2 regions of the Pseudomonas sp. NPDC089554 genome follow, and region 1 is predicted to be linked to the other one. Evidence: riboswitches for the same ligand, from Rfam matches in the RefSeq annotation. Region 1 holds a riboswitch; the other holds the start of a gene.
What was found. A riboswitch is a leader RNA that binds a small molecule or an ion and turns the genes downstream of it on or off. The one in region 1 is predicted to bind manganese.
Positions count from the first base shown of each region.

Region 1 (5,793 bases):
CAGCCCAGGTAGGCGCCCAGCACGCTGGGGTTGATCTCCAGGGTGCGCTTGAGCAGGTTGGCCAGGTGCGTGCGGTCCACCTGCATCAGTGGGCTGCCGTCGCTGCCCTGCATGCCGATCAGGCCGCTGACGGTGGCCAGGCCGCGGCTGATCACCAAGGGCGCTTCCAGGCCGCGCTGGATCTCGCTGACCTGAGTGCGGGCCATTGACTCCAGGCGTTGCTGGATCATGCTTTCGAGCTGCTGCTGGGTGCGCTGCTGGACCAGCGCCTGGGTGCGCTCGCTGGAGAACACCGCATACAGCACCAAGGCTGCGACAATGCTGAGGACGATGGCGCCGGCCAGGGCCGCGACGGAAAACTGGATCGACTTGAACTTCATTGCAGGAGCCCCGCACTGTGGCGAACGGTTTTTCCTGTTATCGGCGAGGTAATACCAAAGCATGAGGCGGTGCGAAGAAATCTTCCCTGCGGCTATGGCGACTACGAACCGCAGGCCCTAGGATACGGCGCATGTAGAAAGGGAGTGTTTCCATGCGTAGATCATTTGTACTCGGCATGCTGGGCGCCGGCCTTCTGTTGGGCGGCTGCCAGGCGGTGAATACCACCAGCGGTGGGGCAGTGGGCGTTGAACGCAAGCAGTACATGTTCAGTGCGCTGTCGACCGCTGAGGTCAACCAGATGTACGCGCAGTCGTACCAGCAGACCCTCAGCGAAGCCTCGGGCAAAGGTGTGCTGGACAAGTCCAGCGCCACCGCCAAACGCGTGCAGCTCATTGCCGACCGGCTGATCGCCCAGGCGCCGCAATTCCGCCCGGACGCGGCGCAGTGGCAGTGGGAAGTCAACGTGATCAAGAGCGACGAGCTCAACGCCAACTGCGGCCCTGGCGGCAAGATCATCTTCTATACCGGGCTGATCGATAAGCTGCAGCTCACCGATGCCGAGATTGCGGCGGTGATGGGCCACGAGATCGCCCACGCCCTGCGTGAGCATGGCCGTGAAGCGATGTCCAAGGCCTATGGCATCGAGATGGCTCGCCAGGGCGCCGGTGCGTTGTTCGGCCTGGGTCAGGACAGCATGGCGCTGGCCGACACCGTGGTGAACTATTCCATGACCTTGCCCAATAGCCGTTCCAACGAGAACGAGGCGGACCTGATCGGCCTGGAGCTGTCGGCCCGCGCCGGCTACGACCCGAATGCCGCGATCACCCTGTGGAACAAGATGAGCAAGGCTTCCGAGGGTGCGCCGCCCGAGTTCATGAGCACTCACCCGGCCTCCAATACCCGTATCGCTTCGCTGCAGGCGGCTATTCCGAAAGTGATGCCGCTGTACCAGGCGGCGAAGAAGTAACGTTCGTTGCGTGGGGGCTGCAGGGCAGCCCTCACGTTCAGCCTATCCAGCCACTGGCCTGCATGGCCGTGTACACCGCCACGGCGGCCAGCACGAAGAACGCGGTGGCGGCCAGTCGGCGAATCAGCGTCAGCGGCAGTTTCTCTGCGGCGAAGTTACCGGCGAGCACCACGGGTACGTTGGCGATCAGCATGCCCACGGTGGTGCCAATGATGACCATGATCAGGTGAGGGTACTGGGCGGCCAGCATCACCGTGGCCACCTGGGTCTTGTCACCGATTTCCGCCAGGAAGAACGCGATCAGTGTCGTCAGGAACGGCCCGAAGCGCCGCGCATTGCTGGTTTCGTCGTCATCCATCTTGTCCGGTATCAGCGTCCATAGGGCGGTGGCGGCGAAGCTCGCGGCGAGGATCCAGTGCAGTGTGACCGCGCTGAAGAAACCGCTGACCCAGGCGCCCACTGCACCGGCTGCGGCGTGGTTGGCCAAGGTGGCCGCGACGATACCGGCAATGATTGGCCAGGGCTTGCGGAAACGGGCGGCGAGAATGAGCGCGAGCAGTTGCGTCTTGTCGCCGATTTCGGCGAGCGCAACGATGGCGGTGGGGACGAGTAGCGATTCCAGCATCAGGTTTCCTACGGGGGCGGGTCGACACGGCTATGACACGTACAGCCTTCCCGCCCCGGGTAAGGTGTGCGTGTCATAGGTCTTGTCAAACCCCGGGCCCATCTGTGTGGGCCGTAAGGTCGCACGCGCCATGGCCTGTGGGCCAAGTGTGTTGACGCGTACCGGGCGAGCAGGGCGCTCGCGGGAGACTACTCCCCTAGGACGGAGCGGATTCTGCCTAGCGAAATGGCTTTCGGCAAGCCCTAATTTTTTAACCCCGTGTTGCCTTGTAGATCCGGAAACCGTCGGCTTCGGCCAGGGTCTGGCAGTTGCCAAGCGCGCTCTCCAGCAGGGGTTGATAGCGTAGGAAGCTATTTGCAACAAGGCGTATTTCTCCGCCTTTTACCAGGTGTTTTCCCGATTTTTGCAGCAAGTTTTCCGACGCTTGATAGTCGGTATGTACGCCGGTATGGAACGGCGGATTGCTCAGGATCAGGGCCAGGCCCTCGGGGGCGGCATCGATACCGTCACCGCTGATGACGTCCCCTTCCAAGTCATTGGCCGCCAGCGTCAGTCGGCTGCTGGCAACGGCGAAGGCATCGACGTCGAGCAAGGTCACGCGGCTCTGTGGATAACGTCGCTTGACCGTCGCACCCAGCACGCCAGCGCCGCAGCCGAAGTCCAGCACATGGCCACTGGGCAAGCCATCGAGGTGTTTGAGCAGTAGTGCGCTGCCGCGGTCGAGTCGGCCATGGCTGAACACCCCCGGCAAGCTGACGACCTGCAGCGGGCCGTCCGCCAGTTCCAGCTCGAAGCGTTCGGCCAGGCTTTCCAGCGGCTTGGCCTGCGGCGCCTGGTCAATGCTTACCTGCCACAGCTGGCAGTGGCGGGCGCTGTCCAGCTTGCGTGGCTTGCCGAAGGCCTGCAATTGCTTGGCTGCACCCTCGATGCCGCCGCGCTTCTCGCCTACCAGGTACAGCGGGCGGCCCTCCAGGCGCGAGGCCAGGGCATTGAGCAGGTAGGCGGCCAGTTCGCGGGACTTGGGCAGGAACAGCACGGCGGCCTCGAAGTCGACCGCGGGCGCTTCGACGCCATAGTGGCTGCGGCCACTGAAACGCTCGCCAAGGCGGGCTTGGTCACCGGCGTGCCAGGTCCAGCCGTGGGCCTGTGGCAGACGGCCGAGCAGGTCGTCGGCTGGCAGCCCGGCGAGCAGCAGCGGGCCTTGGAACAGCTCGGCCTGGCGGAGCAACACTTCACTGCGCGGGTCCATGGGCGACCTCTCCTGAAAAAAGTGGCGCAGTGTACCAGAGCCGCCATCGCCTCAGCTGACCACGCGTACCGGCTGGCCAGCCAGGAATGCCTGGGCGTTCTCGGCCAGTTGGCCAACGATGCGCTGGCGCGACTCCACCGCGCCCCACGCGCTGTGCGGGGTGATGATCAGGCGCGGGATGTCGGGCGCCAGCAGCGGGTTGCCATTGACCGGCGGCTCGACGCTCAGCACGTCGGTGGCCGCCCCGCCCAGGTGGCCGCTGCGCAGGGCGTCGGCCAGGGCCTGTTCGTCGATCAGGCCGCCGCGTGCGGTGTTGACCACCAGCGCACTGGGCTTGAGCAAGGCCAGTTCGCGAGCACCGATCATGTGGCGGGTCTGGTCGTTGAGCGGGCAGTGCAGGGTCAGCGCATCGACCTGCGGCAGCAGTTCGTCCAGCGGCAGGCGATCGGCACGTGGCGGGCGGCCGGGAATCTGCCCGCTGAGCACGCGCATGCCGAAGGCTTCGGCCAGCCGCGCCACTGCGCCGCCCAGTTCGCCGTGACCGAGCAGGCCGAGGGTCTTGCCCTCGAGTTCGACGATCGGGAAGTCCAGCAGGCAGAACTGGCTGGCCTTGGCCCATTTCCCTTCCTTGACCGCTTGCTGGTAGTCGCACAACCGGGTAGCCAGCGCCAGCAGCAGCGCCAGGGTGTGCTGGGCCACCGAGGGCGTGCCATATCCCTGGCAGTTGCATACGGTGATGCCTTGGGCGCGGGCAGCGGCCAGGTCGACATTGTTGGTGCCGGTGGCCGACACCAGGATCAGTTTCAACTGCGGGTTGGCGGCCAGGGCCTTGGCGTCGAGCATCACTTTATTGCTGATGACCGCCGTGGCGCCGCGCAGGCGTTCGGCCACTTGCTCAGGTGCGGTGGTGGCGTAGGGCTGGAAACTGTCGAACTGCTGGACCAACGGCGACAGGTCAAGGTCGCCAAGGTCAAGGGAGTGATGGTCGAGGAAGACGGCGTGCTGCGGCATCAGGGGCTCCAGTCTCAATCGTGGGGTCTATCGCGGGGCATCAGATTGAAGTGCCGCAGCGCTTGCCGTCAACGGTGCCGCTCATACCTCGCCAGGCCAAATCATTCCTTCGGCTGATTTGACCGGCGCGTCACCGTTCTACAGTAAGTGCCTGAATTGTCCGGCAAGCTTTCCAGAATAAGGGATACCCATGTTGCAGACCCGCGTCATTCAGCCCGCAGAGGGCGCCTATACCTTCCCGCTGCTGATCAAGCGTCTGCTCATGTCCGGCAGCCGATACGAAAAGACCCGCGAAATCGTCTATCGCGACCAGTTGCGCCTGACCTACCCGCAGCTCAACGAGCGTATCGCCCGGCTGGCCAACGTGCTGACCGAGGCCGGGGTGAAGGCCGGTGACACCGTGGCGGTAATGGATTGGGACAGCCACCGCTACCTGGAATGCATGTTCGCCATCCCAATGATCGGCGCGGTGGTGCACACCATCAACGTGCGCCTGTCGCCGGACCAGATCCTCTACACCATGAACCACGCCGAGGACCGCTTCGTGCTGGTCAACAGCGACTTCGTCGGCCTTTACCAGGCCATCGCCGGCCAGTTGACCACGGTGGACAAGACCGTGCTGCTTACCGATGGCCCGGACAAGGCCGCCGAGCTGCCCGGCCTGGTCGGCGAGTACGAGCAACTGCTCGCCGCCGCCAGCCCGCATTACGATTTCCCCGACTTCGACGAGAGCTCGGTGGCCACCACCTTCTACACCACCGGCACCACCGGTAACCCCAAGGGCGTGTACTTCACCCATCGCCAGCTGGTGCTGCATACCCTGGCCGAAACTTCGGTGCTCGGCAGTCTCGACAGCGTCCGCCTGTTGAGCAGCGACGACGTGTACATGCCCATCACTCCCATGTTCCACGTGCATGCCTGGGGTATTCCATACGCAGCCACCATGATGGGTATCAAGCAGGTGTACCCGGGGCGCTATGAGCCGGACATGCTGATCAAGCTGTGGCGCGAGGAGAAGGTCACCTTCTCGCACTGCGTGCCGACGATCCTGCAGATGCTGCTCAATTGCCCGAGCGCCGCCGGCCAGGACTTTGGCGGCTGGAAGATCATCATCGGCGGCAGCGCGCTCAACCGCGCTTTGTACCAGGCAGCTCTGGCCCGCGGTATCCAGCTCACAGCGGCATACGGCATGTCCGAGACCTGCCCATTGATTTCCTGCGCGCACCTGAACGAGGAACTTAAGGCCGGCAGCGAGGACGAGCGTGTCACCTATCGAATCAAGGCCGGTGTGCCAGTGCCGCTGGTGGAGGCGGCCATCGTCGATGGCGAGGGTAATTTCCTGCCAGCCGACGGCGAGACCCAGGGCGAGCTGGTGTTGCGCGCGCCCTGGCTGACCATGGGCTACTTCAACGAGCCGCAGAAGAGCGCCGAACTGTGGGCCGGTGGCTGGCTGCACACCGGCGATGTCGCGACCCTGGACGGCATGGGCTACATCGACATCCGCGATCGCATCAAGGATGTGATCAAGACAGGCGGCGAGTGGATCTCCTCCCTCGACCT
Region 1 covers NZ_JBNNVR010000007.1:54,319-60,111, forward strand. The annotation lists partial or broken gene ACQKPE_RS03985 (HAMP domain-containing protein) at 1-443, opposite strand, end outside; gene ACQKPE_RS03990 (M48 family metallopeptidase) at 533-1,348, shown strand; gene ACQKPE_RS03995 (TMEM165/GDT1 family protein) at 1,386-1,973, opposite strand; yybP-ykoY riboswitch at 2,061-2,182, opposite strand; gene ACQKPE_RS04000 (methyltransferase) at 2,224-3,222, opposite strand; gene ACQKPE_RS04005 (2-hydroxyacid dehydrogenase) at 3,274-4,233, opposite strand; gene ACQKPE_RS04010 (fatty acid--CoA ligase) at 4,424-5,793, shown strand, end outside.

Region 2 (5,793 bases), on a different contig from region 1:
AACGAAGGCTTGCGCCGGCTGTTGCTGGAGGCCAACCGTGGCAAGCGCCTGGGCGAGCGCCTCAAGCCGTTCCTCAAGCTGCGCCCGCATCACCTCAAGCCTGAGTTTCCGCGCAATGGCGAGCCACGCACGGGACTGTCGATGGGCGAGCATTGCGAGCAGATGGCAAAAACCTGGGGCATCGAACGGGTTGCCCAGGACGAGCTGACGCTGCTCAGCCACCATCACCTGGCCGCTTCCTACATCGAGGGCTGGCACGACGACTTGCTTACCCCCTACCTGGGCCTCACCCGCGACAACAACCTGCGCCCCGACTTGACCCCGGAGCAGTTGGCCAAGCTCAAGCCGGTATTCGACCGCAGCGCCCAGGGCACCATGACCGCTGGCAACTCCACCCCCCTCACCGATGGCGCCTCGCTGGTGCTGCTGGGCAGCGACGCCTGGGCCGAGCAGCGCGGGCTATCGGTGCTGGCCTACCTGGTGGATGGCGAAGCGGCAGCGGTGGACTTCGTCAAAGGCCAGGAGGGCCTGCTGATGGCGCCGGTGTACGCGGTGCCGCGCCTGCTGGCGCGCAATGGCCTGACCCTGCAGGACTTCGACTACTACGAAATCCACGAAGCCTTCGCCGCTCAGGTGCTATGCACCCTCAAGGCCTGGGAAGACGACGACTACTGCCGCACGCGCCTGGGCCTGGACGGCGCATTGGGCTCGATTGACCGCAGCAAGCTCAACGTCAAGGGCAGTTCGCTGGCCGCAGGTCACCCGTTTGCTGCCACGGGCGGTCGCATTCTGGCGAACATGGCCAAGCTGCTGGCCAAGGCCGGCAAGGGGCGTGGGCTGATTTCGATCTGCGCGGCAGGCGGGCAGGGCGTGACGGCGATCGTCGAGCGCTGAGTACGCCTGCAAAGCTGGTAGGCTTGCCAGGCCACGCACAAGAACATACGCCGCATGCCGAGCCACGAGCCGATCAGCCCACCCCGCGCCATCCCCGACCTGGACCACCTGCCCAGGCCGCTCTATGCCCGCGCCGAAAGCCTCGGCGCGGGCTCCTGGACCCCACGCCACCGCCACGACTGGGTGCAGTTCTCCTATGCGATCAGCGGCGTGCTTGGCGTCTTCACCAGTGAAGGCAACTACTTCGCCCCGCCGCAGTGGGGCGTGTGGATTCCCGCAGGTACCGGGCACGAAGTGGTGTCTTCGATGCAGGCGGAAATGCGCAGCCTTTATGTGCGGCGTGATGCCTGCCAGTGGGCGCCAGACCATTGCCGGGTGCTGGAGGTGACGCCGCTGGCCCGCGAGCTGATCAAGCAATTTTGCCTGCTGCCGGTGCACTACCCGGAAGGCGACAGCGCCGAGGCGCGGTTGGTGGCGGTGTTGCTCGACCAGTTGCGGGCCTTGCCGGAGGTGGGGTTCTCCTTGCCGCTACCGCGCCATGCGGGCTTGCTCAGGCTGTGCAACCAGTTGATCGCGGCGCCCGACCAGCCGCAGACCCTGCAGCAATGGGCGCTGCAGCTGGAGTGTTCGGAGAAGACCTTGATGCGCCTGTTCCAGCGCGAGACGGGCTTGAGTTTTCGCAACTGGCGCCAGCGCATGCGCTTGCTGTCGTCGCTGGTGGTGCTGGAGGCGGGGCAGAGCGTGACCGAGGCGGCGTTGGCCTGTGGCTATGATTCCACCTCGGCGTACATTGCGGCGTTCAAGCAGTTGTTTGGTTCGACGCCGGGGGAGCTTAGATTCTGAGTTGATGTAGGCGCTCCCACAGGGCGACGTTGGATCAGGTACGGAACCTACGCACCAACGCATCCAGCTCATTGGACAACCCCGCCAGGCTCTCGGAGTCCTGCCGCGCCGCCTGGGCCAGCTCGGCCACCAACTGCGCATCGCCATGGATCTGGCTGATATGCCGGTTGATGTCCTCGGCCACCTGGTGCTGCTCCTCGGCGGCCGTGGCGATCTGGGTGTTCATGTCGCGAATCACATCCACCGACTCGCGAATCTGCCCGAAGCTGTCACGCGCCAGGCCGATACGGCTGACCGACTGTTGCGACACTTCGATACTGGCGTGCATCTGCTCGGCCACCTGCGAGGTACGGCTGGCCAGGTTGCCCAGCAGGCCATCGATTTCTGCGGTGGAGTCGGCGGTGCGCTTGGCCAAGGCCCTTACCTCGTCGGCCACCACGGCGAAACCACGGCCTTGCTCACCCGCGCGGGCTGCTTCGATGGCGGCGTTGAGCGCCAGAAGGTTGGTCTGCTCGGCGATCGAGCGGATGGTGCCGAGAATCGACTGGATGGCCGTGCTGTCGCGCTCCAGTTGCTGGATCGACAGGGCCGACTGCTCGATCTCCTGGCTCAGGCGGTCGACGCTCTGCACCGCCGCATCGATCTGCCGCTGGCCGTCGCGGGCCTGTTGTTGGCCACTGTCGGCCGACTGCGCGGCCTGGCTGCAGGAACGGGCCACTTCGTTGGCGGTGGCGACCATTTCATGGAAGGCGGTAGAGACCATGTCCACTGCCTCGCGCTGGCGCCCGGCCGCTTCGGCCATGTCGCCGGAAACCCGGGTGGAGCTGGCCGAGGTGCTGAGGATCTGCCCGGCGGCACCGCCGATGTGCTGGATCAGGCTGCGAATGGCGCCGAGGAACTGGTTGAACCAGTTGGCCAGTTGAGCGGTTTCGTCGCGGCCACGCACTTGCAGGTTGCGTGTCAGGTCGCCCTCGCCCTGGGCGATATCCTCCAGGCCGCTGGTGACGCTGTTGATCGGGCGCACGATCAGCTTGGCGAAGGCGGCGCCGACCCCGGCGAACATCGCTGCGAGCACCAAGGCGATGGTGCCGATCAGCCAGGTCAGGCGGGTGGTGTTCTGCATCACTTCGTCCTGGCGGATCAGGCCGATGAAGGTCCAGCCCAGGCGTTCGTCCGGGTACAGGTTGGCCATGTAGCGCTCGCCGTTGAGTTCCACTTCGGCCAGGCCCTTGCCGGCCTTGGCAAGCTCGGCGTAGCCACCGCCGAAGCTCTCCAGCTGCTTGAAGTTGTGGCTGGCATCACGCGGGTCGACCATCACGTTGCCGTTGTTTTCCATCAGGATCAGGTAGCCGCTTTCGCCGATCTTGATCTGCTTGACGATTTCGGTGAGGCCCTTGAGGGAAACGTCGATGTTGACCACGCCGCCGGGGTTGCCGAGCTGGTTGGCCACCGCGCGCACGGTGCTGACCAGCACCGCGTCGTCGCCGGCCCAGTAGTAGGGCGCGGTGCGCAGGGTTTTGCCAGGGTTGGCCATGGCCAGCTGGTACCAGGGGCGGGTGCGGGGGTCGTAGTTGGCCATCTTCGGGTCGCCGGGCCAGAAGGCATAGCCGCCGTCACTTACGCCGTAGGACACGTAGGCGTAGTCCGGGTGGCTCTGGGCCAGGCGCGTGAACAGCTCGCCGAGTGCCTTGTCCTGGGGGCCGGGCTGGATCTGCTCGGCATTGGCCGAGAGGTGCTTCTTAACGTCACCGCCGGTGGCCGCCACCAAAGGTTGGCTGGCAAGGTAGTCGACGTTCTGCGAGATACCCTGGAAGAACAGGTTCATCGCATTGCCCACCTGGCGGATTTCCCGGCTGCTGCCGTCCAGGAAGCCCTCGCGCGCTTCGCTGCGCAGGTTGAGGACCACCAGCGTGGCCACGAGGATGATGGGCAGGCCGGCGATCACGGCGAAGGCCCAAGTCAGTTTTTGCTTGATGTTCATCCACGCTCCCGGATTGTTCTTGTGCGTTTGGCAGGTTGGTATACCAAGCCATCGGCAGCCGGGAAGGTTTATTGAATGAACAGTGTGTCTATCGGATGAAATGTTGCGTGCGACGTTTCAGTGGTGGCCGAAGGTTTTTTCCAACGCCATCACGATTTTTTTACATAAGGGTGTTTATCTTCGCACCCACGTTGGGGAGTAGCCTGCTTTAGATCTCTGATCTAGAGCGTTCGCGTCAACATTCTCGGCAACATGCCGTGGCGCGAACACCTCTGGTTGGCGAGACCAGCGACCTATCCATGCCTCAGGTCGGGCGCGTGGATGCGTCGCTGTCTCATAGCCCGACCGGAAGATAACCGTGAGTCCGATTTCTCTCATCTTCTTGGCCTTGGCCATGTCTACCGATGCCTTCGCTGCTGCAATTGGCAAAGGCTCATCGTTGAATAAACCCCGTTTCAGCGAGGCGCTTCGCACCGGCCTTATCTTCGGCGTTATCGAAGCCATCACGCCCATCGTGGGATGGGGCATGGGTCGGGTCGCCAGCCAGTTCGTGGAAAGCTGGGACCATTGGATCGCCTTTACCTTGCTGCTGGTGCTGGGCCTGCACATGATCTACAACGGCGTGAAGCAGGAGGGCGAGGAAGAGGCCAAACCGGATTCGCATTCGTTCTTCATCCTGGCCGTTACCGCTGTGGCCACCAGTATCGACGCCCTGGCAGTCGGGATCGGCCTTGCGTTCATCGACGTGAACATACTGGTGGCCGCCGCTGCGATCGGTATCGCCACCACGGTCATGGTAACGATTGGCGTCATGCTTGGCCGCGTATTGGGGGTGATCGTCGGCAAACGTGCCGAGATACTCGGTGGGGTGGTGTTGATGCTGATTGGCGCGACCATCCTGTACGAGCACCTGACGGCGGTTTCCTAAGCCATGGACAAGTCATTGAGTGACATCGGCAGGGGCGCTGTGCCTCTGCGTCGGGTGCTGAAGCGGGTTGCTTTCTCCATTGCCGGCCTCGTGCTTGCCGCCGCAGGGTTCTTTTCCTGGCAATCGTTCTACCCGGTTCAAGCGGCCAATGGTTGGAGCTACCGCGTACTGCATGAGCAAGTACCTAAAGCCGCATCGCTGGCGATGCTGAGCGACGGCGCGATCCTGGTCAGCCAGGAGTTGCGCGAAGGCCGAGGCAGTATCGTGCGCATAGACGGGCCGGGGGAGCGCCACGAGGTGCTGGGAGGCCTGAGCAAACCCGATGGTTTGATCGCTGCGCGGGGCGGTTGGGTGTTCAGCCAGGAGGTCGCCGACAAACCCGTGATGTTCCTGGACGACGGTGTCGTCACGCCACTGTTCGAGGGTTCCGGTGTGCAGGGGCTATGGGACGACGGCGAGAATTTGTACGCCATCGAGGACAGGAAGCACATCGGCCGGCTGTTGCGCTACAACTGGCAGAGCCAGTCCGTCACGGTGGTGCGCGATAACCTGGATGAGGCGGAGTCGATTACCCGCTGCCCCGACGGCCGGATGCTCTACACCAAGAAGGCGCAAGGGGTCGTGCGTGTCCTGGCGCAGGATCGTAGCGATCCCGTGCTGATTGGTGGGCTCAATCAGCCGACCTTCCTGCGTTGTGATGAGCGGGGTTTGTGGATCAATGAAGACTCCACGCACAGGGCGCGTCTATTGCTGATCACACCCCAGGGCAAGCAGCAAACGATTCTCTCGTTTCTCAAGGCGCCGCAGGCCGTGATCGCAACGGGCAATGGCAGCTATCTGGTGGCAGAAGGGGGGAGGGACCGAGTGCTTGAGCTGACTCCGTCCGACTCCACGCCTAGATAAGTGCCAGGCCAATGGCTCAGCGGGTGCTTAGGTTTCAGTGGCAGCACTCGCCGCCGTTGGCCAGGTCCTTGAGGATCGGGCAATCCGGGCGGTCGTCGCCCTGGCAGTGGGCGACCAGGTCGCCCAAGGTGTCGCGCAGGCTTACCAGTTCCTCGATGCGCTTGTTCAGCTCATCGATATGCTGCATGGCCAGCGCCTTCACATCGGCGCTGGCGCGGCCACGGTCCTGCCACAAGGTGAGCAG
Region 2 covers NZ_JBNNVR010000133.1:478-6,270, reverse strand. The annotation lists gene ACQKPE_RS24685 (acetyl-CoA C-acetyltransferase) at 1-894, shown strand, start outside; gene ACQKPE_RS24680 (AraC family transcriptional regulator) at 949-1,737, shown strand; gene ACQKPE_RS24675 (methyl-accepting chemotaxis protein) at 1,772-2,500, opposite strand; partial or broken gene ACQKPE_RS24670 (HAMP domain-containing protein) at 2,630-3,562, opposite strand; yybP-ykoY riboswitch at 3,905-4,072, shown strand; gene mntP (manganese efflux pump MntP) at 4,077-4,646, shown strand; gene ACQKPE_RS24660 (hypothetical protein) at 4,650-5,549, shown strand; gene cueR (Cu(I)-responsive transcriptional regulator) at 5,584-5,793, opposite strand, start outside.
Region 2: it holds a riboswitch for manganese, as region 1 does, so the genes downstream of both, mntP (manganese efflux pump MntP) here and ACQKPE_RS03995 (TMEM165/GDT1 family protein) in region 1, are expected to answer to the same signal.